Regions from separate parts of the Marinomonas sp. 63XJN7_7_ISO-PGPR-S23-202 genome, predicted to be linked through region 1. Evidence: predicted binding sites of a transcription regulator. Region 1 holds the regulator's gene; each other region holds the start of a gene.
The links. Region 1 encodes PhoB, which activates phosphate uptake and scavenging genes when phosphate is short. Its sites were predicted from a motif close to TGTCATANNNNTGTCANA; they were not measured.
Positions count from the first base shown of each region.

Region 2: the regulator PhoB is predicted to act here: its motif matches at 2,066-2,083, upstream of AC0VYG_RS12265 (PhoX family protein).
Region 3: the regulator PhoB is predicted to act here: its motif matches at 2,741-2,758, upstream of AC0VYG_RS17440 (DUF6482 family protein).

Region 1 covers NZ_CM149677.1:5,100,505-5,104,986, reverse strand. The annotation lists gene AC0VYG_RS23505 (response regulator) at 1-698, shown strand, start outside; gene phoR (phosphate regulon sensor histidine kinase PhoR) at 875-2,236, opposite strand; gene phoB (phosphate regulon transcriptional regulator PhoB) at 2,246-2,938, opposite strand; gene ubiA (4-hydroxybenzoate octaprenyltransferase) at 3,023-3,880, opposite strand; gene AC0VYG_RS23485 (chorismate--pyruvate lyase family protein) at 3,929-4,459, opposite strand.
Region 2 covers NZ_CM149677.1:2,649,973-2,654,454, reverse strand. The annotation lists gene AC0VYG_RS12265 (PhoX family protein) at 61-1,962, opposite strand; gene AC0VYG_RS12260 (hypothetical protein) at 2,316-2,774, shown strand; gene AC0VYG_RS12255 (DUF805 domain-containing protein) at 2,916-3,320, shown strand; gene gcvP (aminomethyl-transferring glycine dehydrogenase) at 3,455-4,482, opposite strand, start outside.
Region 3 covers NZ_CM149677.1:3,758,409-3,762,890, reverse strand. The annotation lists gene AC0VYG_RS17450 (FUSC family protein) at 1-1,878, shown strand, start outside; gene AC0VYG_RS17445 (P-loop NTPase fold protein) at 1,957-2,637, opposite strand; gene AC0VYG_RS17440 (DUF6482 family protein) at 2,843-3,142, shown strand; gene AC0VYG_RS17435 (GntR family transcriptional regulator) at 3,186-3,905, opposite strand; gene AC0VYG_RS17430 (Rieske 2Fe-2S domain-containing protein) at 4,239-4,482, shown strand, end outside.

The DNA of each region.
Region 1 (4,482 bases):
ATATGGTGCTATGTGATTGGGAAATGCCTGAAATGACCGGGGTGGAACTTTTGCAGTGGTGCCGTGAGCAGCCTGAATACAAAAAAGAAGACATTCCTTTTGTGATGATTACCAGCCGTGGTGATAAAGACCATGTGGTGGAAGCGGTTAAATCTGGTGTGACCGATTATTTAGGGAAACCGTTTTCCAGTGAACAGCTGGTGAACAAGGTAATGAGTGCCGCCAAAAAGCATAATATGCAAAGTAAGCTGACCTCACAAAAACCCAGAAGTGCGTCGCCTGCTGGTGGCGTTGCATCGGCATCATTGGATGTCTTGATGGGGTCGGGGAAAACGACTCGTAAGGTTGAGGCGACGAAATTTATCAACCCTGATGCTCCAGTCCCCACGGTGAAAGATGTGAAAATGCCAACCTTGGTGCGCTTTGAAGGCAAGCAATTTCGCTGCATGGTGATTCAATTTAGTAAGCAAGACGCTACCATGCTAATAAAGAGCGATGACGTGATTCCTCAGGTATTGGGACAATCTGTTTTGGATTTAGAGTTTGAGGGCAAGGTCAATCGCCTAAATTATTATGTCCAATCCGTCGCCACCACTGAGAAGAAACATGATTCAACCTTTTTAACCGTTGGTTTAGGGCTGATTGACCAAGATGCTGAAAAAGAAGCGTTTATCAGTAAGCTGTTTGATAGCTTATAGTGTTATTTATTGAACCCTTATCACCCCCTCCCAGCCTCCCCCTTGGTAAGGGGGAGGAGCGAAACAGTTCCCTTTGGTAGGATGAGCCGTAGTTCCCTCCCAGCTCCGTTGGAAGGGGCTGGGTTGAGGAATATCGTGTTCCCTCCCCTTATTTAAGGGGAGGGTTAGGGTGGGGTTTATTGGTCTTTTGCAATAGGTTCTTTGTCATCCTCAACATTTTTTTCTATTGCAGAAAACGCCGGGATATCATCCGTCCGCACACGGTTGGCAGGGAAATGACAAGAGAAGCGACTACCACGGTTGAGTTCGCTAAGGATCTGTAACTTAGCATCATGGTGCATGAGGACATGCTTGACGATGGCTAAACCTAAGCCCGTGCCGCCCGTTTTGGTGCTGCGGCCTTTATCTACGCGGAAAAATCGCTCCGTTAAGCGCGGAATGTATCTTGGGTCTATGCCCAAACCTTGGTCGGCTACTGAAAACACGCCACTAAATTCATTGGATTCCCACTTCACCTTGATGTCACCACCATCTGGCGAGTACTTGATGGCGTTGACCACCAAATTAGAAAACGCACTGTAGAGCTCGTTGTAAGAACCGTACAAACGTGCTTTTTCTGGAATATCAATGTCTAATGTATGCTTGTCAGTAAGCAGTGGTGACGCAATTTTCTTAATCGCCTCTGCCCAAGAAGACACCTCGTGCCAATGCTCTTCCTCCCGTTTATCATTGCTTTCTAAACGCGATAGCAGCAATAAATCTTCGATTAAATGTTCCATGCGCTCCGACTGCTCAGACATGTTGGTGATGCCTTTTTGCATGCTGGCGGGCAGGGAGTCTTGGAACATTTCTAACGTTTCCAAGTAACCTTTGATGACCGTTAAAGGGGTTTTTAGCTCGTGGGAAGCATTGGCGACAAAGTCTTTGCGCATTTCTTCAAGCAGATGCAGTCTTGTGACATCGCGGATAAAAATCAAATGATCATTTTTATCATACAAGGTGGTTTGGACTTCTAAATAAACGCCCTCTTTGGCCGGTGACTTAATCACCAGCGGTTCTCCAAAACGTTTTTGGGTAAAGTAACGAAAAAATTCTGGGTTGCGAACAATATTGGTAATGGGTTGACCACGATCGACTGGGCGCATTAGGCCTAAAAAGTGCCCGGCCGAGTTATTCCACCACTCTAAGTTGCCTTGGTTATCGGCCATAATGACGCCTTCTTTTAGGGCGGCGGTAGAATTCTCGATACGATTCAGGGCTTGGCGCATGCGGCGCTTCGATTTACGCTGCTTTTTCTGTAAACGGTAGACAACATCGAAGATATCTCCCCAGATGCCATCCGATTCAGGAGGCGCACCTCGTCCTGAGTGGCGTAGCCAATAATGAAATTGGTAAAGTTGATACAGCTGCCAATACAATGTTCCCAATAAAAACAAAAGTACAACGGCTTGTAAGTGGTTTATGATAAAACCGATGACGATGCAGGCCAAAAGCCCTAAAGACCAGCGAATTATTGCTCTTCGCCAAACTGCTTTCATATTATATGACTAAGTCCTTTTCGGAGAGAAGCGGTAGCCAGTCCCTCGAACGGTTTGAATCAAAAAGTCATGGCTGCTACCAATGGCTTTACGTAAACGGCGAATATGTACATCAACGGTACGTTCTTCCACATAAACATTACCGCCCCATACCTGATCCAATAATTGTGCCCGTGAATAGGCTCTTTCTTGGTGAGTCATGAGGAATTTTAGCAAGCGGTACTCCGTTGGCCCCATATCAAGTGGCTTGCTGTCAATGGTAACGCGTTGGCTAATAGGATCAAGGGTTAACCCTTCAATTTCTATTGGCTCATCTACCCCTTGAGGGGTGGCTCGACGCAACACGGCTTTCAGTCTGGCAACTAATTCTCGTGGTGAGAAGGGCTTGGTAATGTAATCGTCAGCACCGACTTCCAACCCTTGAATTTTGTTGTCTTCCTCACTTTTCGCCGTCAACATAATGACGGGAATTTCCGCTGTTGCACTGTCTTTTTTAAGGCGACGAGTCAGTTCTATACCACTGCTCCCTGGCATCATCCAGTCGCAGAGAATCAAATCAGGTCGATGGTCGACAATGATTTCGTGGGCTTGTTGACTATTTTCTGCTTCCATATATTCGTATCCCGCCATTTCTAAGGCGACGGCGATCATTTCGCGAATGGAAGACTCATCATCAATGATTAATACTTTTTTACCGGTCACAGGATCTACCCTCATCTCAGGAACGGTTTAATTAAAACGTCTTAGTATGACAGTTATATGAAAATGTCACATATTCGCCATATATTACACAAATAGTAAGCTAGCAGCGATGCCAATAAAGATACAGTAACCAATTCGGTTATTGTCTAAGAAAGCATGGAAGCAGGCTTGTCGGTCACGTTCTTTGGCTTTTTGGTATTGCATCCCAAATAATCCCAAACTGATGATAAGCGACACAAAGTAGATCCAGTTAAGGTGGGCCAATATTCCGATCCAGACCAACAGGGATAACGTCAGACCTTGTAGACAGAGAATAACAAGTAAATCGTATTTGCCGAAAAGGATCGCGGTGGATTTAATGCCGACTTTTAAATCGTCGGGTCGGTCTGTCATGGCATAGTAGGTGTCATAGGCAATGGTCCAGAAGCAGTTTGCCACAAACAGCATCCACAACTTGGGGTCTAGCAGATCCCCGCCTTGGGCGCTGTATGCCATGGGAATCGCCCAAGAGAACGCCAAGCCAAGAAATAACTGGGGCAGGTGGGTGTAGCGCTTCATAAAGGGGTACAGTGCCGCTAGCCCTAAGCCGACGAAAGACAGCAAAATGGTTCGTAAATCGGTACACAGCACTAACAAAAAGCTCAGTACGACCAAAAAGGCGAACAGCCCCAGCGCTTCTTTTTCGGACACACGGCCAGACGGTAAAGGACGATTCTTTGTTCGCTCAACGTGGCCATCGACTTTTCGGTCGGCATAATCATTGATGACACAGCCTGCGGAACGCATGCTAAACACTCCCAGAACAAAAATGACAATAAGATGCCACTGGGGCCAGCCATCGGCCGCTAGCCAAAGGGCCCATAGGGTTGGCCACAGCAAGAGTAGGGAGCCAATAGGACGATTAAAACGCGTTAAGTCGGCGTAATCTTTAAGCTTGTTCATGGGAGTCCATTGATTTAGTCGTCAGAATTAGGCGAAGCCGCCTTTATGTTATGCCATTGTCTCGAAAAATGCTTCACTGACCAAGATACCAGAGCCAAATTGTTGGAAAACAGAGCGTCTTGCCCAGACTTTGGTATGGTGATTGGTAAATAAGCCTTTGGGAAGGGCCGCTACCTCAATAGGGCTGCGTTTAAGTGCCCTATGCTTAAACAAATAACCGCCTAATGGTTTATTGTGCAAATGTTTCACTTGTCGCCAATGACCTCGTAAGGCGTTGGCTGGGATAATGGAGCGGGCGTATATAACGGTTCGACCATCGACTTTTAATAATACCGTGCGAACACGCGCAGCATCGCGTGGCTTCATGTTGAGTCGTCGTTTTTCACGCGGCGTTGCTTTTCCCCAACCATCCTCAATAACCTCTACCGTGAGTTGGCCTCTTTTTTTCAACTCTGCGGTGATGGATTGACTGGTCGTGAGCCAAAACCAAAGTGACGCCGGAATTTGCTGTTTGCTAATTTGTTTTAAGGGTTGCCAACGGTAGTGCAAGGCAAGTGTCAGATGATGATTTAATTGCATGTTAGGCCAATCGTTAAGAGCCC
Region 2 (4,482 bases), 2.5 Mb from region 1:
GCAGCCAAATGGTTGCCCTTTTGTTTATCCGATCAGATAAATCGTTGTAAAGTTGCTTAATTAAGAGACTTTAGGAATCCCTGTGATATAACCCACAGCAGCACCATAACGATCTTTGTAGTTAGCTCGGACGTATGGATCTAATACATCTTTTACTTTGTCATGCAATGGGCTTTCCCAGTCGCCTGGGTGCTGCATGTTGCTCATGATGTAGGTCCAGCCGTTAATTTCGTCAACTGCATGCAGTCCCGTTGATTCCGCACCAGCTGGGCAAGACATAATGCGGGATAGGTCACCACTGTCTACATTATAGGCCCATAAGAAGTTGTTAACATGATTGCCGCTGTCTTCACCAATAAACAAAGTGCGAAGCTTTTCAGAGTACTTGATGTTATCTGGGTTAGCGATACGGTCAGCATGGGCTGTATTGCCGATTGCATCGGCTGTTTTTAGATCTTCACCCGTTAGATTGAATGGGGCGTGCATGTGAACGGATACCCATTCGCTGTCAATGCGGTTGCCATCACTGTCTGTTTGACCGCCTGTTAGCTTGTGCTCGTATACGGCACCGGCTTTTGGCCCCTGAACATGGATGTCATTGCTACCATCCGTCATGGTTTTATAGATGTAAGACATCGCGGAGTAGGCTTTTTTGTCTTTGATATTGACCGTTGTACCTTCCATTTTGGTAAAGCCTAAAGAGCCACCAACAAGTGCCGCATAACGGTGTGTTTCCAAGAAGGCCGCTTCTTTTTCCATACCTGGTTTCAGTTTTACCCAGTTTGGTTTGCCGCCGTAGCCAATCTTTGTGAAGCTTGGGTCTTTTGGGTCTTTATGATGGATTTCCATGATGTCAGAAGATTTGATGCCCGCATCAACCAGACGTTTGATTTCATCGCTGTTGGCTTCGCCCAGTTTGATCCAAGAAATATCACCCGCACCTGGGCCTTCGTTGGAAGTTTGGTGCCATTTTCCTACGTATAACTTACCAGAAGACAAATCACGTGGTTTGTCAGCAATAAACATGAATAGACCGCCATTTGTGGCATCGTCACCCATGATGACGGTGCGTTCATCTGGCATGACTTGAACGAGCTCATGAGAAATGCGGCCCATACAGTAATGCTTGGTGATGGACCCTGTACCGTCTTTGTTGACGGTGACTTCTGGCAGGTGACCATAATTATAAGGTGTGGCCGTGTTTTCATTACCGAATAAATTTTTGCTGTAGGCCTTGAAACGCTTATCATCCATTTTTGATGCGTCAGGCTCATATTCTTCGCTGGAAAGGTGAGTGCCCCATGGTGACAAGCTCGCCCCGCAGGTGATCCATAAACCACCAACACTGGACGTATCAACATTATGATATTTCACCAGTTTCAATTCACCCGTTTCTTGGTTTTGATCCAGTGTTAATACGGCAATAGGAGAGGGGAGACGACCATACATATCATTACCGCCACCGTCACGGGAGGTGTACTCAAATTGAACCACCGCAAATACTGGTTTGCCATAAACGCCAGGTACGTTTGCACCTTCTACCGTTAATAGACTCGAACCATCTGGACAGTCTGAGAAGAATTGGCGATTACCCGCTGTTGGGTCGTTGATTGGACGGTTGTTAATGTCGTAATAGCCACCTGCAACGACTGTACCTCCTTTGCCATCTGGCACTTTGTCGCCAGAGATGAAAAAAGGATGATAGTCTAGTTTAACAAGGCGGCTAGAACCATCTTCGAACTTAAGCTGCATTGCCGAATTGATATAGGTTGTCGCCATGGCGGCTGGGTTGCTTAATGATGGCGCAGTCATTGGGACAAAGCTAACGGAAGCCAATGGAGAGTCTGTGATGTTGTCGGCAAACGCTTTGGAAGTGAATATACCTCCCGCTAGAGGGAGTAAAGGTGCGCCTGCCATAAAGCCAAGCATACGACGACGAGTATTATCAACGGACTGGGTCATTTCTTTGTTCCTCATTGAGTCAGGGAGATACCTGATTGATATGTAGTAGAAATATCGATCTCTGCCCGATCGAATTTATCGCCAATGAGTAGACCACAGTAACAATGACAATTTCATGACAATTTATTTACTATAAAGGCATTTTATTGGGATTTTGTGCATGAAAGTTGTTTTTATTTGCTTATTGTCTTGTCATAAAAGTGCAAGGGTGAGGTTTAAATGTGCAATGGTACTGATTGGATTGTGCTGGTGATGCTTGCTTCATAGAATCAAATCTCACTTTTCATAGAATCGAATCGTTTTTTTTATAGAGGAGATTGTATGTTGCTATTTTTCAATAGAGGTAGGTGAGCATGAAAAAAGTTTTTTTTAAGAAGTTGCAGTCTCTTACTGCCATTCTTGTTTTGAACACAATGCCTGTAAGTTACACGCAGGCGAGTACGGTTTTTTCGACGCAGTCCGTTTCACCAGGTGTTGTGGTGAATGAACGGAGAGAATCTCGAGGCACTTCTTCTCCCCGCGTTACTTTACAGTCCTTGTATTTTCAAAATTCTTTAGATCACATAAAACGTAGTGCCGAGTCTAAAAATGCTACTTACCACGTAGCGCTTGCGATGGTAGAAGAGGCTTATCAGGATCATTTTGATGAAGTGTTAGATGCCTATGAAAAGGCGTTGAAAAACGCGGAATTAAATCAGGATCCTAAACTTATTGCAGAGGCGAAAACATCGGCAAAAACCGAGTTGGCTCATCTGAAGCTAATTCGTAGTAAAAAGCTTGATGAATTTGCCCGTCAGTTTGGAGTGGTATAACGCTTTTTATGGCTTTCTAGACTAGCCTTTGACATTGTTCTCTTTTTTAGTCGTAATTTTTTTAGCGATTAATTCCATGCTGTTATATTCTTTACAGAGCGTTTATCTATCAGCTAACTGAATGAAAAGAGAAGGAAAGGTATGGGTTGGTATCTGGTTGCCTTTAAGAAATATGCTGTGTTTTCAGGTCGTTCGTCTCGCAAAGAGTTTTGGTGTTTTGTTATGAGTAATATGGTTGTCAATCTATTGCTTACTTTCTTGTTTTTTTTGCAATCCTTCTTGTCAAAATCACTGATCACCTTGGACCAATTGATGGTTGTTGTTTTGGCGTTTAATCTTTTGACCTTATTACCAACCATAGGGGCGACCATTCGCCGTCTGCATGATATAAACCGTTCCGGTTGGTTTATTTGTCTAAATGTGATCCCTGTATTTGGAACCCTATTGTTAATCTTTCTCTTATCTATAGAAGGTTCTATTGGCGACAATCGATTTGGCGAAGACCCAAGCTGGATAACATCAAGGAGCGCTCCAATCACAATTTGATAAATTAGATAATCTATTTATTATATTTTTATAAAGGGGGATGCTGGTACTTAAGTACTGGCTTTTGAGTGTGAATAAAAAAGGCAAGCCATATTCTGGCTTGCCTTTTTAGTGTGTTGCATTTAATGCTTAGTTTAGCTTTCGTAGCTGTCGATCGGTGGGCATTCGCAAAACAAGTTACGGTCACCGTAAACGTTGTCGATACGACCAACACTTGGCCAGTATTTACGCCCTTTGATCCAAGGTAATGGGTAGGCTGCTTCTTTTCGCGAATAAGCATGGTTCCATTCCATGTCTAACAGACTGTCTGCTGTGTGCGGAGCATTGACAAGGGGGTTGTCTTCTAAGGGCCATTCACCCGATTGTACTTTACTGATCTCGTTACGAATTTGAATCATGGCGTCACAGAAACGATCAAGCTCTTCTTTGCACTCGGATTCTGTCGGTTCGATCATCAGTGTGCCAGCCACAGGGAAAGACATCGTTGGAGCATGGAAACCAAAGTCCATTAATCGTTTAGCAATGTCTTCTTCGCTAATGCCAGATTCTGCCTTGATTGGACGAATATCGATAATGCATTCATGGGCAACTGTGCCATTTTTGCCTGTGTAAAGCACGGGGTAATGATCGGCTAAACGCTTGGCAATGTAGTTGGCGTTCAAAATGGCGTTAAAGGTTGCATCCCGCAGGCCTTTGTCTCCCATCATTTTGATGTACATCCAAGTAATAACAAGAATGCTTGCGCTACCGTATGGGGCTGCGGAGACCGCGCCATGTTGCTCTGTCATACCCATGACTGGCTCAATGCTATGGCCAGGAAGGAAAGGCGCAAGGTGTGATTTAACACCAATTGGCCCCATGCCTGGGCCACCACCACCATGTGGAATGCAGAAGGTTTTGTGTAGGTTCAGGTGGGAAACATCGCCACCAAATGCGCCTGGAGGAGCAATGCCAACAAGCGCGTTCAAATTGGCGCCATCAATGTATACTTGACCACCGAATTTATGGACAATCTCGCATACTTCGCGAATGTGCTCTTCGAATACACCATGAGTAGATGGATAGGTTGCCATGATGCAGCTTAGTTCAGCAGTGTGCTTTTCTGCCTTCTCGGCGAGGTCGACCAAGTCAATGTTGCCGTCTTCGTCACATTTAACAATCA
Region 3 (4,482 bases), 1.3 Mb from region 1:
ACAGGGCTGGTTGTTGAAAAGGCTATTTGTCAGATTGTCGGCACAATCGTTGGTGGTTTGTTTGGAATCTTGCTGTTGACTCAGCTAATGCCATACCCTTATTTAGGGTTGGGGGTCTTAGCACTATGGTTAGGCATTAATTCCGCTTTGTCTGTAATGGTACGTCAAGTCAACTTTATTTATGCGTTTGCCATGGCGGCGGTCACTGCAGAGATTGTTGTTATTTTAGTGATGGCTAATCCTGCTGCTGCCAGTAGTCAGGCGGTGTTTAATGTGGCGCAAGCTCGCATGAGTGAGATTATCATAGGCTCGATTTGTGCGGGTATTGTCAGTCATTTGTTTTGGCCGAGGAAAGTAAAAAATAGTCTGCAACGACAGTCTCGGTCAGTCATTAACCAGACATTAAGCTATCTCGTCACGGAGCTGGATAAAGAAGGCTCTCATGAGGGGCGACACCAGCAAATCGATGCCATTATGACCACGCTCGGGGTCGTTAGTGAGAACTCTAGTGCGGTAAATTTCGAAGGGCCAAATGGGCCGGGGCGCTCCCGAGCGGCTAACCAGATATGTCAGAAAGTACTGTCTTTACTGGCATTGATACAAATATTTGGTCGGCTACAACGGCGTCACTATGAATTGATGACGCCCACTCTGGCTCAGCTTATTGATCGGTTAAGAACGGCATTTGCTCAGATCGCAGAATCTGATAATTTTGATTATTGCTTAGATCAAGTAAAGACCTTGCGCCGAGAACTCACTGAGTTTCGAGACAATAATGATGCTGACCAACCTTTTGAGAGGCACGTGATCAGTATAGGTTCGGAAATTACCTCGAATTTGACCATATTATTACGAGCTTATAGAGCGCTAGAAGAGCGCGACAGTCGGTTGCTTAATGAACCGAGAATGCAAACTTATCGTGATCCATTAGCAGGACTCATTACTGGGTTTCGTACCAGTATGGTGTTTTTAATTGGCGCCACTATTTGGGTGAGCACAGGATCGAATGCGGCCTTGATGATTATGATCTTGCCTGTCATCTTTTCTATTATGTTGGCTCGTATCCCGCTTGTTATACTGCGTGTAGTGCTGAAGCGTTTGTTGATTGGTGTGGTGGTGGCTGCGTTCGTCACGCTTTTCTATGCTCTTAACCTTCTGTCGCAAAGCTCAGGGCAGTTGGAAATTCTTCTTCTTGTGTTGGCTGGCCCTTATTTTATTGGTTTATTACTGCTTGCTGATCGACAAACCTTGCCTTATGGATTGGGTTTTTGCATACCCTTTTCCATTTTAGTCAGTCCCGGTCGGGGGATGACTCGACCTTTTTCGATTGATTATACCTTAAGTGCTGCCATGGCTATTTTTACTGGGGTATGTATTCTGTTTTGGGTGTTTCACTTAATAAGAGGGCCGAGTGTTCATTTATTAGTACATCGAATTTTTAAGGCGACCTATCAAGACTTGTTGGATATTAATCAACAAACGACGCCTGTGGCCTGGTATAACCGACGCATGGCGGATCGACTTTTACGGTTAACCAATTATGACCAAGGGTCTAAATCTCGTGCCATTACGGATCTTGCTTTAAGTGCACTCAACCTTGGTCACGTTTCGATTCGTTTGCATTCCATCTGTGAAAAATTAGTAGGTAAACATCTAGCGTCCTTAGATAAATGGCAAAGTGCTTTGGCCGATGCCTTTTTATTAGCGACAAAAGGTAAGCATAATGATGAGTTTAACAAAACGAGTGCACTACTCTACGCTGAATTGATTGCCGCTGGAGGGGAGTCTGCGCAAGTTGAGGCAATCAAAGGCATGTTTATTCGTCTTAACCTCACTTTTGAGCGCAGTGCTGAAAACATTGCGGACCAGAATGCATGATAACTTATGCTGTATAAGGGGAGCAGGAGAGATAAGCTAACTGGTTTCAGTTAGCTTATGTTGGAAGAAGCAGGGGGATTAAATGGTTATTATCCAGTCAGCGCTTGATTTGCTTTTCGCGACAATGCTGGCATTTAAACCATCGTTGTTTTGGATCCTTGATATCGCTTGAGCGTGAGTGTATCCCCATGCTTGCATGTGTCGCTGGGCTAAGCGTTCTATGGCGATCTCAAGAGGAACGTCTAAAAACCAGTGTTGGTCAAAAAGCCCAGTAGAACCCTCCCAACCGTCTTCTTGGTGAAGTAAATACAAGCCTTCCACGAAGATTAATTTGATGTCTTTTGCAATAAGGCAATCATTTTCGACTGGGTCACCTACTTGATGATCGAAGCTTGGCCAAGGCACATCGTCTTTTTGGTAGCTGTGCTTTATTCTTTTTAGGCGCTCAATAAAAGCTGCGCTGTTAAATGTCCACGGGGCGCCTCGACGAGAAAAGGCTTCTTCTGGATTGGCTAGTAAACTGAGCTCTTTTTTTGAGTAGTGAAAGCCATCCATTGATAGACAAATCATTTGCCCCGGCTGAATGTCTTCCATGCGTGATGAAAGATAGTTTGCTAACGTGCTTTTCCCCGACCCTGGGCCTCCTGTTAATCCGACTAGCGTTCTCTCAGGCTTTTCAATTGCGCATAGCATGCGTTTGAGCGCGTGTTCGACATCGCTAGAGTAGGCATATAATTTATGCAGCTGCTCTTTATTCAATTGAAACCCTCCTCTTTTAGTGGATATAGTTTTTATTTTCTTGGTATTCCTACTTTAACCATAGCATGAGATGAAGGGTTATTCTTTGAAAAAAGCGGGTCTACATTGCATTAATATGACACAAAAAAAGTAAACCAGTGACATCATGACACCGTACTGTCTATTAGGAAGGTTTTGTTTTTCACTAGAAAGGTAGGACAACGTTATGACTCTAGAAGAGCTTAGTCAGGTTGCTGTATTGGATAAGGTCAAAATCCATTCCCTTGAGTCGAATTTGTATCAAGTGTCGGTGGTTTTGGATGGCGAAGAAGTGTTTGTGATGAATGATAAAGGGCGCTGTTTGACCAGCCATAATAAGCTGGATTTACAGTCTTTATTTAAAGACAAACAAGTCGCTAAGATGGTGTTAGTTCACCAAAGTGCCTATGACGAAATGGTTGGTCAACCCGTTCGGGAAGGCAGTAATGTTCTTGAGGTGTCATTAGGCAATCCTAACCTGTCCTAGATGGCCACGATGTCATGCAATGAATTGGATGGTTGAAAAAAGTCTACAGGCTAGTTCGACCAATCACTTGCATTTCGTTTTCATTGCCTTCTTGCTCACAGAAAACCTTGGCATAACCTAGGGTGGCATTGGCGTGTTCTCGCATGATGGCTTCCGCTCGACTTCCTTGTCCATGAATGATGGCGTCGACGGCGGCATGGTGTTGCATGTGAGCAAAGTTAAATCGTCGATATTCACGGGATAAGTTATTTTTATCAAACGCTAACGCACTGATGGAGGCAAAAGGCAGGTGTTCATTGCGGCTCAATGCTTCTTCTATGGCAGGGTTGTGGCTTGCTGTAATAATAATTTGATGAAAACGTTTGTTGATGTCGTGATATTTCTCAAGGTCCTGTTCGTCAATGCTGCCATTTAGGAAGAGTGCATCCCCTTGTTTTAACAAATAGATTAGCTCTTCCTTATGAGCGTCAGATAACCCAATTTCAGCGGCTTGTCGTGCCGCCAAGCCTTCTAATACCCCTCTCACCTCAATTGAACCTGTTATCTCTTCTTGAGTCATTTGCCTAACGATATAGCCTCGCCTTGGAAGCTTCGTTAATAGCCCTTCTTGTTCTAACGTCCGAAATGCGATGCGCACGGGCGTTCGAGAGACACCTAGCTCTTCCGATGTGGGGATTTCGGCAAGGCGTTGCCCTGCGGGAAGTTCACCAGAAAGAATCATTTGCCGTAGGCGGCTAATAACTTGTTGGCCGGGTTTGCTCATGGTTGTCCTTTATCTGTATTGATTGAGGTTAGCTTACTATTGTTCTGTGTCTGAGTGTTGCATGCAATGCCATGTAATGTACGCCCATTTTATCTTAAAAAAAGTGTAAAGATGAAAAATAAGAAAAATACAATAAATGCTTATCAATCAAACTGTTGTGATGCAAAACATTATTTTTGCCTATTAATTATTGGATCCATTTTACATTAATGTGTTTTATTTTTTCTGTATTTTGTCTATATTGGATCCAATGTTTGGTATTCTGATAAGACGCTTCAGTGCACTGCCGTCGTGTGAGGCGCTTTAAAAAGAAAAATAAAAAGGAGAGAAAACATGAAAGAACAAACTTATCCTAAGAATGCTTGGTATGTGGCTGCAATGTCCGATGAAGTAGCTGGCAGCAAACCGCTAGGGCGCAAGATCTGTGGTGAAAGTATCGCTTTTTATCGTTCACACGATAATGAGATTGCCGCTGTATTGGACTTTTGTCCTCATCGTGGGGCTGCTCTATCGTTGGGTTATGTGGAAGATGGACTGTTAGTCTGTGGTTACCATGGCTTGAAGATGGGCGCGGATG